DNA from 4 places in the Nocardioides lacus genome. Region 3 is predicted to be linked to each of the others. Evidence: predicted binding sites of a transcription regulator. Region 3 holds the regulator's gene; each other region holds the start of a gene.

Region 1 (4,207 bases), 1.1 Mb from region 3:
CAGGAGGAACCCGATGGGCACGAACATCGCGATGTTGCCGACGATGTTCACCAGGCCGGTGCGGACGCTCAGGTTGTGCAGCTCGAGCCAGATGTCGTGTCCTGGCCGGAGGTTGAGGGTGCGCGCGCCCACGGAGGCGCCCGGGCTGAGCGTCACGCCGAGCACCACGGCGACGGATGCGAGCAGCAGGCACCAACCCGTCAGCCGGGCCAGGGGCACGCTCACCGGAGTCACGCTCCCAACGTAAGACGCCGTCGGTGCCGACCGACGCCGCCACGCCTGGCTCTGTGTTGGAAGCGGTAGCGGCCGTCGGGGAGCCTGATCGTCTCGTACGTCGGGTCGTGGGCGCGTCTGTGGTGGTGGCCGCAGAGCAGGGATCCGTGTTTCAGGTCGGTGTGGCCGCCGGTTGACCAGGGTTGGTCGTGGTGGGCGTCGCACCACGTAGTGGGGACGGTGCAGCCTTCGGCTCGGCAGTGTTTGTCGCGGAGCGCGAGGGCTTTGCGTTGGGGGCCGGTGAAGAGTCGTCGGGTCCGGCCCAGATCAAGGGGCTCGGAGTTGCCGCCGAGGACGGCGGGGATGATCCCCGCGGTGCAGGCCAGGCGTCGGGTCTCCCCGGTGCTGATCGGGGTGCCGTCATCGAGCCACGCGACACCGAGGTCGGCCTGCAGCTGGTCCAGCGTCATGGTCACCACCACCGTGGTGGCGTCGCCGCCGTGGGCGGGGAGTCGGGTGGGGTCGGTGTTCTCCAGGAGTTGGGCGAACGCGTGCGCGAGGAGCCGGCTGCGGGGCTGGACCCGGCCGTCGGCCTCCAGGGCGGCTACCCGGGGTTGGGTGTAGGCCTGCAGGTAGGTCCGCAACCGGTGACCGACCGTCTCGGGGACGATGCCGTGGATGCGGGTCGTCCCGTCACCTTGGTCGGTGATCGACAGCGTCGCTCTCGCTTGGGCCTGTTCCTCGAGCCGCTGGATCGCTGCGGCTTCGGCGGCTTCGGCAATGTCGGGGGCGATGACCTCCAACAGGTGGCTGGTGAGGCGGCGCAGGTCTTTGGGGCGGTGCTTGCCGGCGAGGTCGCACAGCGTGGCCTCTGCGTGGGTGAGGATCTCGGGATCGAGGTCGTCGGGTAGGTCCTCCAGGCCGTGGAGGATGACGCGGGCGTGCTCGAGACTGAACGCACCGCGTGCGAGCCTTGCCCGCACCACCGGCCGACCCTCCAACTCCCGGGCCAACCGAAGGGTGGCGTGCGCGGCGGGACTCTCGACCCGCTGCTGCGCGATGAGCCAGGCTGCGACATCGCGGGCACCGACCTCCTCGGCCAGGTCCTGTGCGGAGGCGATCACGCGGAGGCGTAGCTCGGCGACCCGTGCGGTGATCTGCTCCAGTCGTGCGAGCGCTTCTGCCTTGTCCGGTGTCGCGAGGAAGACCGGGTTCGCCTCGGTGGCGTCATCGAGGGCAGCGTTGATGGTGGCGAGTGTCGCCTGGATCTGATGCATGGGGACCACCACCGAGAGAGATCAATTCGAACGCATGTTCGAAGTCTAGGTGGTCGGATGTGTGTGGTCAACCTTCTTTCAACAACCAGACCAGGGCGGAAATCTCGTCGTACTGGATCACAGCCATGGTGGCCCGACGCAACCGTAGGGAAGGCTCCCGACCCGGCCAAGACACCGGGCCACGCTGGGACTGGCCCACGCTTCTCGTTTTTCCCTGCACCAACCCCGAACGACGGCCGGTGTCGCAGGCCCGACTCAACCCGGACGCAGGCCCGACTCAACCCGGACGCAGGCCCGACTCAACCCGGACGCAGGCCCGACTCGAGCCGAACAACCTGACGCCTCAACGGTCACGGAGTGACGGCTCGACGAGCGTCAGAGGACTGCCCGGACCATGCTGTCGCCGGAGTCCACCGAGGCCCGCTGCACCCTCGCTCGGACTACCCGCCGCTGGCGCAGGATCATCGCGACACCGAGCGCCCAGAGGAGGTACTGGAAGGACATCGCCCAGTGGAAGGCGGCATCGGTGTAGTCGGTGCCGCCGCCCGGGGTGCGCCAGTCCAGGATGAAGCCCACGGCGACGATCGTGATCAGTGCCGCGACGAACCCGGCGACGTTGATGATGCCGCTCGCGCTGGCGAGACGGTGGCCCGGGTTGCTGGTCCGACCCACGTCGAAGCCGATCATCGAGCCGGGACCGCCGCAACCGGCGACGAACACGGTGAGGGCGAGCAGCCAGTACGGCGCATGGCCCGGCCACAGCAGGACGACGGTCCAGCACAGGACGATCGCGGCGACGATGACCAGCGCCAACGAGGATCGGTGCCAGGGGTGACGACCGACCAGCCAGCCGAGGACGGGGCCGGCGACGATGTTGGCGACCACGATCAGGCTCAACAGGCTGCCGGCGGCGCCGTCGGAGAGGTGCTCGCCCTCGACGAAGAACGGATAGCCCCACAGCAGCGCCAGCATGGTCGCGCTGAACGGCGTGGTGAAGTGCACCCAGAAGCCGAGCCGGGTGCCGGGCTGGGCCCAGGACGAGCGCAGGTTGCGGCCCAGGTCCGGCAGGCTGAGCGCCGTTCCGCGCTGGTGGCGCGAGCCGGGGCTGTCGCGCAGGAAGAGCAGCATCGGCACGAGGAGGACCGGGCCGGCGCCGGCGGCGATCAGGTACGCCGCATGCCAACCCAGGTGGCTCAGCGCCCACGTCATGGGTACCGCCGCGAACAGCGCGCCCAGCTGGCCCACGTTGCCGGTCAGCTGGGTGACCAGGGGGATGCGCCGCAGCGGGAACCAGGCACTGACCAACCGCAGCACGCAGATGAAGGTCATCGCGTCGCCCATCCCGACGAACACGCGGGCGATCAGCGCCTCCGGGTAGGTCGTCGCCAACGCGAACCCGGTCTGCGCTGCGCTCATCACCAGCAGGCCACCGGTGAGCACGGTCCGCGAGCCGAACCGGTCCACCATCAGGCCCACCGGGATCTGCATGCCCGCGTAGACGAGCAGCTGGAGCATCGCGAACGTGGAGAGCTGGCCTGCGCTGATGTGGAACCGATCGGTCGCGATCAGCCCGGCCACCGCGAGACTGCTGCGATTGAACACCGCCAGCAGGTAGACCGCTACGCCGACGCCCCAGACCAACCAGGCTCGCGAGGCTGGGGCAGGGTCCACCACTCGATTTTAGAGCTCGCGCCGGGCCGACGGAAATCACCTGCGAGGCGCCGCGACCGCTCACTCCAGCAGGCGCTCTACCGGTCGCCGGCGCCCGCGATCGTCAGGAGCCCGGCGCCGGCTACCTCATGTGGTCGCCGGCGCTCGCGCTGCTCCTCACTTCGTCGCTTCCATCATCTGGCGCAGCTCCTTCTTCAGGTCGCCGATCTCGTCGCGCAGGCGGGCGGCGACCTCGAACTGCAGCTCGGCGGCGGCGCCCTTCATCTGCTCGGTGAGGTCCTGGATGAGCTGCGCGAGGTCGGTGGAGGGAAGGCCGACGAGGCCGTGCTGGCGCGCCTCGACGGCACGCTCGCCGAGCACCGGCGTCGGCGACTTCTTCCGCACGCCGCCGGCTCGGCCCTTGGCCTCCGTCCCGGCCCAGGTCTGCAGCAGCGCCTCGGTGTCCTCACCCTCGCGGGCGAGCATGTCGGTGATGTCGGCGATCTTCTTGCGCAGCGGCTGCGGGTCGATGCCGTGCTCGGTGTTGTAGGCGACCTGGATCGCCCGGCGACGGTTGGTCTCCTCGATCGCGGACTCCATCGACGGTGTGATGCGGTCGGCGTACATGTGGACCTGGCCGGACACGTTGCGCGCCGCTCGACCGATGGTCTGGATCAGCGACTTGTCCGACCGCAGGAAGCCCTCCTTGTCCGCGTCCAGGATCGCCACCAGGGAGACCTCGGGCAGGTCGAGGCCCTCGCGCAGCAGGTTGATGCCGACGAGGACGTCGTACTCGCCCAGGCGGAGGTCGCGCAGGAGCTCCACCCGCTTGAGGGTGTCGACCTCGGAGTGCAGGTAGCGGGTGCGGATGCCGGCGTCGAGGAGGTAGTCGGTCAGGTCCTCCGACATCTTCTTGGTCAGCGTGGTGACCAGGACACGCTCGTTCTTCTCGGTGCGGAGCTTGATCTCGTGGATGAGGTCGTCGATCTGGCCCTTGGTCGGCTTCACGATCACCTCGGGGTCGATCAGACCCGTCGGACGGATGATCTGCTGGACGGTGTCACCAC
Region 2 (4,207 bases), 730 kb from region 3:
TCGTCGCGAAGTTGACCAGGGTCTCGCCGTCCGGCGGCTGGATGATCAAGGTGGCGGCCGGCCAGGAGAGCCTGCGTGCCGCCGCCATCACCCGATCGGGGGTCGGCAGCTGCGGGTCGGCGGCCTTCCCGGTCCAACACGTCTCGCCGACCTTCGCCGAGCCCTCGTAGACCAGCAGATCCTCGCCCTCGCCGCCGTCCTCCGCCGTGCAGGTGGGAGTCTCCGAGCAGACCCGTGTTCCTTCGTGGCAGTTGGGCTTGAAGGTGTAGTTGATGCGGTCTCCGCCGTCGCCGGAGCTGGCGATGGTGGCCGCGTCATGCCCGGAGATAGCGCAGATCTCGCCCACCTGTTGCAGCGTCGCGCCTCCCGTGCAGCCTTCTGCATGCGAGGCTGCTGGAACCAGTGCAACCGTCGCCGTGGCGCAGAGAAGGGCGAGGATCAGCCTCACGAGGCACTCCCTGCGAGCTGCGCGTACTCGACCACCTGCCATGCTCCTGAGCTTCTCCTCAGGTACAGGATCTGAGTGTCGGTGCCGCCCGCGAGGTACTTCCAGCTGCCTCCCGACTTCTCCTGATAGCGGCTCGGTCCAGCGGTCTCGCGCACGCGATAGCTGACCTCGGCCCCGTATTTGACCGCAAGGCTGCGTCTCACCCAGTTAATGTGCGTCGGTTTTGCCTCCACGTGTCCACCGGCGGCGTAGATATGGATGATGCTTTTCTCGAACGTGGCACATGAATGGCACGATGCGTCATTCAGGCCGTCGAAGGTCGATGTGTCGCCCGTCCTTTGCATATCGTCGGCGGTCTCCTGCCAGCGACGAATGAACTGCCTCGCCGTTTCACGCGTCGGCATCGACGATTTCGCACTCGAAGAGCCGGCGGTGATCGTAGGGATCCCGGGCGCGGTGACAGATCCCCTGGAGGGACCGTCGGCACGGTCCTGCGCCCCACCGCCACAACCGGCGAGTGGTGCGGTCAGCAGAACAGACAGCAACAACAAACGGCGCATCGATCCCTCCCGAGCGGAATGGCGCTGACGCTGACCGTAACGCGACGGGTTATGTAGAGGGAAGCCGTGAACTCATATCTGTGGAGAAGGTTCCTCGGTTGTTTCTGAGTCGAAACCGGTATTCTCCATTTTTCGATCTGTCGGTGTAATAGTTCGGGTCGTGGGCGCGTCTGTGGTGGTGTCCGCAGAGGAGGGATCCGTGGGCGAGGTTGGTGTGGCCGCCGTGGCTCCAGGGTTGGTCGTGGTGGGCGTCGCACCAGGCGGTGGGGACGGTGCAGCCTTCGGTGCGGCAGTGTTTGTCTCGTAGGGCGAGGGCCTTGCGCTGGGTTGGGGTGAAGAGTCGTCGGGTGCGGCCCAGATCGAGGGGTTCGGAGTTGCCGCCGAGGACGGCGGGGATGATCCCCGCGGTGCAGGCCAGCCGTCGGGTCTCCCCGGTGCTGATCGGGGTGCCGTCATCGAGCCACGCAACACCCAGACCGGCCCGTAGCTGGTCCAGCGTCATGGTCACCACCACCGTGGTCGCGTCGCCGCCGTGGGCGGGGAGTCGGGTGGGGTCGGTGTTCTCCAGGAGCTGGGCGAACGCGTGCGCAAGGAGCCGGCTGCGGGGCTGGACCTTCCCGTCGGCTTCCAGGGCGGCGATGCGGGGCTGGGTGTAGGCCTGCAGGTAGGTCCGCAACCGATGACCCACGACCTCGGGCACGATGCCGTGGATCCTGGTCGTCCCGTCACCTTGGTCGGTGATCGACAGCGTGGCGTTCGCGTTCGCGGTCTCCTCGAGCCGACGGATCGCCTCGGCCTCGGCGGCTTCCGCGACCTCGGGGGCGATGACCTCCAGCAGGTGGCTGGTGAGGCGGCGCAGGTCCTTGGGGCGGTGCTCCCCGGCGAGGTCGCACAGGGTGACCTCCGCCCGCGCCAGCACCTCGGCGGGTAGGTCGTCGGGCAGGTCGTCCAAGCCACGGAGGATCACGCGGGCGTGCTCGAGACTGAACCGACCCTGCGCGAGCCTTGCCCGGACCACCGGCCGAGTCTCTAATTCCCGGGCCAACCGAAGGGTGGCGTGCGCGGCGGGACTCTCGACCCGGTGCTGCGCCACTAGCCAGGCTGCGACATCGCGGGCACCGACCTCCTCGGCCACGTCCTGTGCGGAGGCGATCACGCGGAGTCGTAGCTCGGCCACACGTGCGGTGATCTGCTCCAGTCGTGCGAGCACGTCTGCCTTGTCCGGTGTCGCGAGGAAGACCGGGTTCGCGTCCGTGGCCTCATCGAGGGCAGCAGCGATCGTGGCGAGTGTCGCCTGGATCTGATGCATGAGGGATCACCACCGAGAGAGATCAGTTCGAACGCATGTTCGAATCCTAGGTGGTCGGATGTGTGTGGTCAACCCCCTGTTGTGATGCCACATCGGGGCGCGTGCTCGTCGTACTGGATCACAGCCATGGTGGCCCGACGCAACCGTAGGGAAGGCTCCCGACCCAGCCAAGACACCGGGCCACGCTGGTACTGGCCCACGCCTTTCGTTTTTCCTCAGACCAACCCCGAACGACGGCCGGTGTCGCAGGCCCGACTCAACCCGGACGCAGGCCCGACTGAACCCGGACGCAGGCCCGACTCAACCCGGACGCAGGCCCGACTGAACCCGGACGCAGGCCCGAGTCGACCTACAGACGCGCCCCGTCATCCCACGGATCGCGCGGCTCGCGCGGCATGTGGAAGACCAGGTAGCCGAAGCCCACCAGGAATCCCAGGATCAGGAAGTCGACGACCCAGTTCGGGATCCACCAGTTGAGCGTCGCGCGCAGCACGAACAGCACGATGGCGATCACCGGGGCCCCGAGTACACCGATCCAGGCGAACAGCCGGTCCGGAGAGGGGCGGGGGAGTGCCGGCCTGGGGGCGACGAAGCCGTCGTCGTAGTCCTCGTCGTACATCTCCGGGTCGGGTTCGAACGGCTCGTCGACATCGTCGTCGAAGATCAGCTCGACCGGCTCGGGCCGCGCGAGGTCATCGTCCGAGAGCTCGACGCGCTCGCCGAAGTTCTCCACGATCTCCTGCCAGGCCGCGTCCTGCGCAGCCTTGTCCGGGTCGCTCACCGGTTCGCTCACCCCACCAGAGTAGGACGGCGATCCAGGGCTACCTAGTCCGAGTCTTCAGCCGGCGGTCACCCGGGCGACGAAGGCGGCCGACTCGTCGAAGATCAGCTGTGCGTCGTTGTCGAGGGTGGCGACGTGGTAGCTGTTGGGCAGCTCGCGCACCGTCACCGGGCCGGAGACCCGCGAGGTGATCAGCGGCTGGGAGGCGGCGTCGACGACGTGGTCGACCGTCGAACGGAAGTAGAGCACCGGCGCTGTCACCTTCGGCAGGTCGGCGACGAGCTCGGGCCACGCACGGAACATCGAGTGCGCGGCCTTCAGCGGTGTGCGGAGGTAGCCGTGCTCGGCCACGCCCTCCTTCTTGATGTCGCTGGCGATGCCGGGGAAGGACCGGACGAGGTGCTTCACGACCGGCAGCAGCTTCACGTCCAGGCGCTTGGTCGCGACGGCCGGGTTGACCACCACCACCCCGGCGATGGCATCGGCGTGGTCGGCGGCGAGGCGGAGGACGAGGGCACCGCCCATCGAGAGGCCGGCTACCACCACCACGTCGTTCTCGGCCTGCACCTTGGCGAAGGCGCGCGAGACCTCGGCGTACCAATCGGACCAGGTGGTGCCGTTCATCTCCTGCCAGGTCGTGCCGTGGCCGGGCAGCCGGGGGACCTCGACGGCGTACCCGAGATCGGCCAGTGAGCGTCCCCACGGGACCATCGAATAGGGCGACCCGGTGAAGCCGTGCGAGAGGAGTACGCCGATGCGGCGGCCGCCGGTCAGCTCGGGCCGCGCGGCCACCGACAGCGGCGCGTGGAGGTCTGCGTGGTCCGGTGAGGACGTGGACGTCTCGGTCTGCTCCGCCATGCCCGGCATTGTGCCGCAGTGATCGCAGGGCGGCCACCGATCGATTTGCCGATAGGCTCGGCCCGTGAACGAGAAGACGTTCTACTCGGTGCTCAAGCACGTCGTCATCGGCCCGTGGCTCAAGCTGGTCTTCCGGCCCCGGTGGGAAGGCGTGGAGAACGTCCCCACCACCGGCCCGGCGATCCTGGCCAGCAACCACCTGTCCTACTCCGACTGGCTCTTCATGCCGCTCGGCCTGCCGCGGATGGTGC
Region 3 (4,207 bases):
GCCGCGACCACCGAACTCCGAGGGTGCGAAGTCGTTGTCGAGCACGCAGAACGCCGGCGTGTCGTGGGCGGTGGACCCGGCCCGCGGCTCGGGAGCGCAGTAGCCGTAGTAGCCCTGGCGGCCGACGTCGGCCAGGTAGATGTCGGTCCGGCTGTCGCCGCCCATCGCGCCGTCCGACTCCGGCATCCGGTAGCCGGCGGCCTTATAGGTGGCGTAGATGTGCTCCAGCGTGGAGAGCACGACCGCCGGCGTGATCGCCCCCGCCGGCGCGTCGACGCCGGTGGTCGCGTAGTGCACGCACAACGGCAGTGTCTGGGAGCAGACCGTCTGCTCGCCCGCCAGCTTCGGCCGACTGAGCGCGGACTCCGCCTGCTGGCGGGCGGCGCCCCGCAGGGCGTCGTGCGTCAGCGCGAGGCGTCGCATGTACATGGTGGCGTCGCCGGGCGTGTCGCCGTCGGCGTCGCCCGAGGTGGAGACCCGGGGTAGCAGCGGCACCACCGAGTGGGCAGCGGTCTGGGCCCCGGCCGGGGTCGTGGAGGCGATGACCAGACCCGAGGCCATCAGGGCCAGGAGCGCGGTGAGGAGTGCGAAGGAGCGGGGGAAGGCGCGGTTCACTCAGGCAGTCTAGGGGCCAATTCCCAAACCGCCACGACGCCGCCGATGACGACCATCCAGCCGACCAGCACGTCGAGCACCCAGTGGTTGGCCGTGCCGACGACCACAGCCGCCGTGGTCAGCGCGCCCGCCCAGCCCAGCACCTTCACGATGCGCCAGCGCGCGTAGCGATGGAGCACCAGCGCGCACCACAGCGACCAACCGGCATGCAGCGAGGGGAACGCCGCCAGCTCGTTGGTGATGTGCCCCATGCCCTTGGGGGCCGAGGCGTCGGCGCCCCACCAGCCCTGGTCGGCGTGGAGGGCCAGCACGTCGGTGAAGCCGTCCATGAAGCGTGGGGGAGCGGTCGGCAGCATCAGATAGAGGCAGAGCGCGAAGATCGTGGCGACCATCAGGGCGCGGCGGGCCGGGAGGTAGGCGTCGCGGCCCTTGAAGTAGACCCAGATCAGCACGCCGGCGGTGACGATGTAGTGCGCTGTGGCGTACCAGAAGCAGGCCAACAGGCCGATCGTGTCGTGCCGGACGAAGAACTGGTTGATCGGGTGTTCCCAGTCCAGCCGGACGGCTCGCTCGATCCTGAGCAGCTCCTTGGCCCGGTGCACCGCCGCGTCGCGGTTGTCGCTGGCGAGCAGGCGCGAGGAGGTGTAGCCGATGTAGAGCGCTGTGACCAGGATGAGCTCGCGCAGGCCGGTGCCGACGGGCGCGAGCCGACGCCAGACGGTACGCCGCGTTCCCGGCGTACCGATGATCGCATCGCTCTCGGCGAGCACGTCCTCCCGCACCGCTGGCTCCCTCGTGACAGTGGGACCGGGCCTACCCGATCCCACTGATCCTATGCCCGGCCTCTCACAGACTTCTCAGAACCGCCGTGACCTTGCCCAGGATGCTCGCCTCGGTGCCGTCGATCGGCTCGAGCGAGGAGTTGTGCGGGATCAGCCAGACCTTGCCGTCCTTGCGGCGGAACTCCTTGACGGTCGCCTCGCCGTCGAGCAGCGCGGCGACGAACTCGCCGTTGGTCGCCGTCTGGGCCTGCTGGATGACGATGTAGTCGCCGTCGCAGATCGCGGCCTCGATCATCGAGTCTCCCTTCACGCGCAGCAGGAACAGCTGACCGTCGCCGACCAGCTCCTTGGGCAGCGGGAAGACCGCCTCGGTCTGCTCCTCGGCGAGGATGGGCGCGCCGGCGGCGATCGTGCCGACGAGCGGGATGTAGCGGGCCTCGGGCATCGCGTCGCCGATGTCGGTCTCGTCGAAGGACGACTCGTCGGCGCTGCTGATCGCCTTGCGGGCGGCCAACACCTCGGGCAGGAACACCTCGAGCGCGCGCGGGCGGTGCGGATCGCGCTTGATGAAGCCCTTCTGCTCCAGCACCTTCAGCTGGTGGGCCACCGAGCTGGTCGAGGTGAGGCCGACGGCGGACCCGATCTCGCGCATGCTCGGCGGGTATCCGCGCTTCTCGATGCAGTCGCGCAGGTGCGCCAGGATGCGCTGCTGCCGCGGTGTGAGGCCGGTGGCGTCCGGCGGGCCGTCGGGCAGCTCGGCGAGATTGGTCTCGGTCGGCTCCGGCTTCGAGGTCATGGTGCGACGGTAGTGCGGACGTCGTGCGGGTTCAAACATCTGTTCGAACTCGGCGTGTCGAGATCGCGCGGCGTGCGCCGGGTCGAGAGTCGTGGTTCGGCCGTGTGCGCTCGAATGCGTGTTCGACACGCCGTGCTACGCGGTTCCTTGAGTCGTTCGAACACCTGATCTACTCTCGCTCATGTGTTCGATCGAACGTCTGATCGAAACGGCGCCACCAAAACTGTCGGTGGCCGTCGGTAGACATCGGATCGAACGCGCAAGGTCCCGACTTCCCCAGGAGACTGACATGACCACCATGACCCTCGACCAGCTGCTCGACACGCCGCGCCGGCGCTCCACCGTGCGGCTCACCCGGCGCGGACGTGTCGTGGTCTTCGTGGCGGGCCTGATCGTGCTGCTCGGCCTGGGGCTGCTCATCTCCAACGGTGCCGGGGCGGCCCTTCACTCCGGTGCGCCCGAGACGACTCACTCCGTGGTGGTGGCCCCCGGTGACACGCTGTGGGATCTCGCCTCGCAGGCCGCCCACGGCGGTGACGTGCGCGCGATGATCGATCACATCGAGCAGATCAATGGCCTCTCTGGTGTGAGCCTGTCGGCCGGTCAGACGCTGCGGATTCCGAACTGACCGGACCGGCGCTCAGGGCTCGTAGGACGCGGGCCAGCAGCAGAAGTGCTGCGAAGAGGCAGGCGGCGGCCCCGACGGCCGCCAGGGCCAACAGGGCCCATGCGCGACGCTCGCCACCGCGGGCGTCGGAGCCGAAGTCGATGGCAGAGAAGACCAGGTAGCCCCAGGCGACCACGGCGACGGTCGTGCCCAACGAGAGCGCGAACACGTCCCGACGGAACCTGCGCGGCGGCCGCGCACCCTTTCGAGCGCCTTTTCGCTTGCCCCCGCTCTGTTCCGCCACAGAGCCATTCTCCCTTGTCCGGGCGCCCTCCGGGGGCCGTTCGGCGCGACACGCCGAGACGCCGCGCCGTCACTTGCAAGGCTGGTGGCCGCGGCGTAGGCTCACCACAACATCTAGTACTTACACCGGTGTAGTTATCCACATCTAGTTCACACCCGGGGCCGGTTGGTTGCACATCTTGCAGCCGGTTCTCCACAGCGAAAGCGTCTTCGTCCACAGAGGGCGCGCCTCAGCGATCATCCAGCGACCCTCGAAGGAGGACCTCAGATGCACTGCCCGTACTGCCGGCACAGCGACACCAAGGTCCTCGATTCCCGGGTGGCCGAGGACGGCGGCTCGATCCGGCGGCGTCGCCAGTGCCAGGGCTGCGAGAAGCGGTTCAGCACGGTCGAGCTCATGCAGCTGACGGTGCTCAAGCGCTCCGGCGCGACCGAGCCCTTCACGCGGGACAAGGCGGTGGCCGGCGTGCGCAAGGCGTGCAAGGGCCGTCCGGTGAGCGAGGACCAGCTGGCCTGCCTCGGCCAGGAGGTCGAGGACGCCCTGCGCACGAGCGGGTACGCCGAGGTTCCCGCCCACGAGGTGGGGATGGCGATCCTGGCACCGTTGCGTCAGCTCGACGAGGTCGCCTACCTGCGGTTCGCCAGCGTCTACCGCCAGTTCGAGTCGGCCGACGACTTCGAGGACGAGATAGCGGTCCTCCGCACCGAGCGCAGGCTGCGCCCGGCCGCCGAGGACATGCAGCCGGTCGCCACCGGCTGATCCAGACCGCCCGGGCAGGCCGTGGGGAAGCGTGCCTGCCCGGGCTTCCAAGCACCACAGCACCACGACGCATCGCAACGCATCGCAACCGACGCACGACACGACAATCACGCGACAAGGGGACAAGGCAATGACCGAGACGGTGAGCGGCGCGGGTCACAAGGCTCGCTCCGGTGCGGGGCTGCACCTCGAGCGGGTGTTCAGCACCGAGGGTGTTCACCCCTACGACCAGATCACCTGGGAGCGACGCGACGTCGTCCAGACCAACTGGAAGACCGGAGAGACGGTCTTCGAGCAGCGCGGCGTGGAGTTCCCGGACTCCTGGTCGGTCAACGCCTCCACCA
Region 4 (4,207 bases), 1.9 Mb from region 3:
GACCGGAGTACTCGGCCACGTTGTTGGTCGCCGTTCCGATCGGGGTGCCGTCCTCGGCCAGCACCGCGCCGGTGACAGCATCCTTGAGGACGGCGCCGTACGCCGCGGGGCCGGGGTTGCCGCGCGAGCCGCCGTCCGCCTCGACGACGACACTCGCCGGGCCGCCCGAGGCGCTGCCGCTCACAGCCCCGACTCGGCCGTCCGGATCATGATCACGCCGCACTCCTCGTGCCGGATGACCTCGTTGCTCTGGGCGCTGCGGATCCTGGACAGCTCGGCCGGCTCGACGCTGAGCCGGCAGCCGCCGCACTGACGCGCGCGCAGCTCGGCGGCCCCTACGCCGTGCTGCTCGCGCAGCCGGTCATAGAGCGCGAGCAGGTCGCCCGGCAGCCCCTCGATCGCCGGCTCGCGCTCGGCGACGACCTCGGCGAGCCGACGCTCGACCTCGGCACCGCGCTCGGCCCGCGAGGCCGTGAGCTCCGCGATCCTCGCCTCGATCTCGGCGACCTGGGTGTCGAAGCCGGCCGCCTCGGTGGTCGCGGCCTCGAGCTGCTCCATCACCTCGAGCTCCTCGTCCTCCAGGACGCCGATCCGGCGGTCGATGTTGGCCAGCTCGGCCTGCAGGCGCTCCAGGTCCTTGGGGTTGGTGACCTGGCCGGCGTCGATGCGCTGCTGCTCCTTGGTGCGCCGCACCCGCACCGCCTCGACATCCTTCTCCGCCTTGGCCTGCGCCACCGTGAGGTCGTCACGCCGGGTCCGTACGTCGATGGCGACGTCGTCGATCCGCTTCCGCTCGACCTGGAGGTCGCGGATCTGCTGGGTCTCGGGAAGGTTCTTGAGCTGGTGGCGCAGCTGCAGGATCCGTGCGTCGATATCGGCGATGTCCAGCAGCTTCAACTGGGCGAACGGGTCGGCCTTCACCGGTGCTCCTCTTCAGATGTCAGATCAGATGCGCAGGGTCCACGGGTCGGTGACGATCTCCGAGACGCGCACCTCCACCCTATCCCCCAGCGCCGCTCGCAGCCGTCCGCCCACGAGCGGTAGCCAGGTCCACTCGGCCGCCCAGTGCGGTACGTCGACCAGCGCTGCACCGTCCTCCAGGAACTCGCTGCTGAGGTGGTGCCGCAGGTCGCTGGTCACGTACACGTCGGCACCCGACGAGCGCACGGACCCCAGCAGCGAGTCGCCCGCACCCCCGCAGAGCGCGACCGTCCGGATGGTCCGATCCCCCGCTCCGCCGGCCCGGACGCCGGCGGTGGTGCGCGGCAGGTTGCGGGCGACGTGGGCGGTGAAGTCGGCCAGGCTCATCGGGGCCGGCAGCGTGCCGATCCGGCCGAAGCCGGTCGGCGCGGGCGCGGCCGGAGCGAGCTCGACGACGTCGTACGCCGGGACCTCGTAGGGGTGTGCGCCGAGCAGCGCCTCGATCACCGCACGACGACGCACGCGCGGCAGGATCGCCTCGATCCGTACCTCCTCGACGACGCTCAGCTCGCCGATCGAGCCGGTGTGCGGATCGGCGCCGACCAGCGGCCGGAACCTGCCCTCGCCGGCGCTGGAGAAGCTCGCGTTGTCGTAGTCCCCCAGCCGACCCGCGCCGGCCCCGGCGAGCGCCTGCCGCAGTCGCTCGGCGTGCTCGGTCGGGACGTAGGTGGTCAGCTTGTCCAGTTGCTCGCCCGCACCGGGCGGCGCGGGTTCGAGCGGCCGGATGTCCTGCAGCCCCAGGGCCAGCGCCATCGCCTCGCTGACACCCGCCTCGGCCTGGTCGGCGTTGGTGTGCGCCGCGAGCAGCCCGCAGCCGGCGGTGCTCAACGTCCAGAGCGTGAGGCCTTTGGGGGTGGTGGGCGCGAAGCCGTGCACCGGCTTGAGGAACAGCGGGTGGTGCGTCACGAGCAGCTGGGCGCCCCACTCGGCCGCCTCCTCCGCGACGGGCAGCACCGGGTCGACGGCGAGCAGCACCTTCTCGCACGGCGCCTCCGGGTCGCCGTACACCAGCCCGACCGCGTCCCACCCCGCAGCGGTCTCCGGCGGGTACCACCCGTGCAGCAGGTCGACGACATCACCGAGGCGTGGGGCGGACATGGCCTCAGGCTAGTTGAGTCGGGCCTGCGTCCGGGTTGAGTCGGGCCTGCGTCCGGGTTGAGTCGGGCCTGCGTCCGGGTCGAGTCGGGCCTGCGTCCGGGTCGAGTCGGGCCTGCGTCCGCGTTCAGTCGGGCCTGCGACACCGGCCGTCGTTCGGGGTTGGTCTGAGGAAAAACGAAAGGCGTGGGCCAGTACCAGCGTGGCCCGGTGTCTTGGCCGGGTCGAGTGCCTTGAGCACAGTTGCGTCGGGCCACCATGGCTGTGATCCAGTACGACGAGCACGCACCCTGATGTGGCATCACAACAGGGGCTTGACCACACACATCCGACCACCTAGGCTTCGAACATGCGTTCGAACTGATCTCTCTCGGTGGTGATCCCTCATGCATCAGATCCAAGCGACACTCGCCACCATCAACGCTGCCCTCGATGAGGTCACCGAGGCGAACCCGGTCTTCCTGGGAACGAATGAGAAGAGAGACGTGCTCGCCGCGCTGGTGCGGTCCCGGGCCCGGCTCGAGGAGCTGTACCTGCGCGTGGTCGCCTCCGCCGATGATGTCGCTGCCGAGGTCGGTGCCCGCGATGTCGCGGCCTGGCTGGTGGCGCAGCACCGGGTCGAGAGTCCCGCCGCGCACGCCACCCTTCGGTTGGCCCGGGGATTGGAGGGTCGGCCGGTGGTCCGGGCCGGGCTCGCGCGCGGTGCGTTCAGTCTCGAGCACGCCCGCGTGATCCTCCGTGGCCTGGAGGACCTGCCCGACGACCTACCCGCCGAGGTGTTGGCGCGGGCGGAGGTCACGCTGTGCGACCTCGCGAGTGAGCACCGGCCCAAGGACCTGCGCCGCCTCGCCAGCCACCTGTTGGAGGTCGTCGCACCCGAGGTCGCCGAAGCCGCCGAGGCCGCAGCCATCCGTCGGCTCGAGGAGACCGCGAACGCGAAAGCGTGCCTCTCGATCACCGACCAAGGCGACGGGACGACCCGCATCCACGGCATCGTCCCCGAAACGGTCGGTCACCGGTTGCGGACCTACCTGCAGGCCTACACCCAACCCCGAGTAGCGGCCCTGGAGGCCGACGGCAGGGTCCCGCCCAGGAGCCGGCTCCTCGCGCACGCGTTCGCCCAGCTCCTGGAGAACACCGACCCCACCCGACTCCCCGCCCACGGCGGCGACGCGACCACGGTGGTGGTGACCATGACGCTGGACCAGCTGCGGGCCGGTCTCGGTGTTGCTTGGCTCGAGGACGGCACCCCCATCAGCACCGGGGAGACCCGCCGCCTGGCCTGTACCGCGGGGATCATTCCCGCCGTCCTCGGCGGCAACTCCGAACCCCTCGATCTGGGCCGCACCCGAAGACTCTTCACCCCATCCCAGCGCAAGGCCCTCGCACTACGGGACAAGCACTGCCGTGCAGAGGGCTGCACTGTCCCCGCCGCCTGGTGCGACGCCCACCACGACCAACCCTGGAGCCACGGCGGCCACACCGACCTAGATCACGGATCCCTGCTCTGCGGCCACCACCACAGACGAGCCCACGACCCCACCTACCAAACCACCCGACTCCCCGACGGCCGCTACCGCTTCCAACACCGAACCCGGACCATCCTGCGCCGGTGAGTCGGCGGGACCTCGGCGCTGGACCCACAGGCCGGCGTCCGGATCTCGGGCGGACCGGGTACCTGCCGGGCATGCTGCTTCCACCGGTGACCGCTGGGTTCCGCCGCCTCGCTCGGCTGCGAGAGGCCCGCGCCTTCCATCCTGTCGGGCGGGTAGGGCACGGGCGGCTCCTGATCGACGGCGACGACTCCGCCCTGGGGTCGGCGCTCGGGCACGGCGAGCGTGCCGTCACCGTTCGGCTCTCCCGAGGCGTGGGGCTGCCGCCGACCAGTCCCGATCTCCTCGGCCTCGCGCTCCGGATCGCACCCGCGCACGACGCCGACGCGGTGGTCACCGACGACATCGACCTGCTCCTGACCACCACCGCTCGACCGACCTGGGGTCGCTGGCTCGTCCTGCCGGCGCGGCGCTGGACCTCGCGCCCGTTCAGCACCGTGATGCCCTACGCCACCGCCGACGGGGGTAGCACGCTGCTCGTGCTGCAACCGGTCACCGACTGGCTTCCGGACGCCTCC

Evidence for each region. Region 3 encodes LexA, which represses DNA repair genes until DNA is damaged. Its sites were predicted from a motif close to TCGAACANNTGTTCGA; they were not measured.
Region 1: the regulator LexA is predicted to act here: its motif matches at 1,517-1,532, upstream of P5P86_RS10180 (HNH endonuclease signature motif containing protein).
Region 2: the regulator LexA is predicted to act here: its motif matches at 2,345-2,360, upstream of P5P86_RS08320 (HNH endonuclease signature motif containing protein).
Region 4: the regulator LexA is predicted to act here: its motif matches at 2,420-2,435, upstream of P5P86_RS13920 (HNH endonuclease signature motif containing protein).

The regions. Positions count from the first base shown of each region.
Region 1 covers NZ_CP123620.1:2,158,071-2,162,277, reverse strand. Annotated here, with positions in the region: gene P5P86_RS10185 (VanZ family protein) at 1-225, opposite strand, end outside; gene P5P86_RS10180 (HNH endonuclease signature motif containing protein) at 231-1,490, opposite strand; gene P5P86_RS10175 (MFS transporter) at 1,866-3,161, opposite strand; gene uvrB (excinuclease ABC subunit UvrB) at 3,318-4,207, opposite strand, start outside.
Region 2 covers NZ_CP123620.1:1,766,609-1,770,815, forward strand. Annotated here, with positions in the region: gene P5P86_RS08310 (hypothetical protein) at 1-346, opposite strand, end outside; gene P5P86_RS08315 (DUF6318 family protein) at 445-1,008, opposite strand; gene P5P86_RS08320 (HNH endonuclease signature motif containing protein) at 1,058-2,317, opposite strand; gene P5P86_RS08325 (hypothetical protein) at 2,667-3,110, opposite strand; gene P5P86_RS08330 (alpha/beta hydrolase) at 3,156-3,956, opposite strand; gene P5P86_RS08335 (lysophospholipid acyltransferase family protein) at 4,021-4,207, shown strand, end outside.
Region 3 covers NZ_CP123620.1:1,036,647-1,040,853, forward strand. Annotated here, with positions in the region: gene P5P86_RS04805 (MXAN_6640 family putative metalloprotease) at 1-615, opposite strand, end outside; gene P5P86_RS04810 (phosphatase PAP2 family protein) at 612-1,397, opposite strand; gene lexA (transcriptional repressor LexA) at 1,462-2,193, opposite strand; gene P5P86_RS04820 (LysM peptidoglycan-binding domain-containing protein) at 2,483-2,821, shown strand; gene nrdR (transcriptional regulator NrdR) at 3,372-3,863, shown strand; gene P5P86_RS04830 (vitamin B12-dependent ribonucleotide reductase) at 3,994-4,207, shown strand, end outside.
Region 4 covers NZ_CP123620.1:2,936,935-2,941,141, forward strand. Annotated here, with positions in the region: gene P5P86_RS13905 (bifunctional RNase H/acid phosphatase) at 1-184, opposite strand, end outside; gene P5P86_RS13910 (zinc ribbon domain-containing protein) at 181-921, opposite strand; gene P5P86_RS13915 (Nif3-like dinuclear metal center hexameric protein) at 946-2,079, opposite strand; gene P5P86_RS13920 (HNH endonuclease signature motif containing protein) at 2,463-3,692, shown strand; gene P5P86_RS13925 (hypothetical protein) at 3,764-4,207, shown strand, end outside.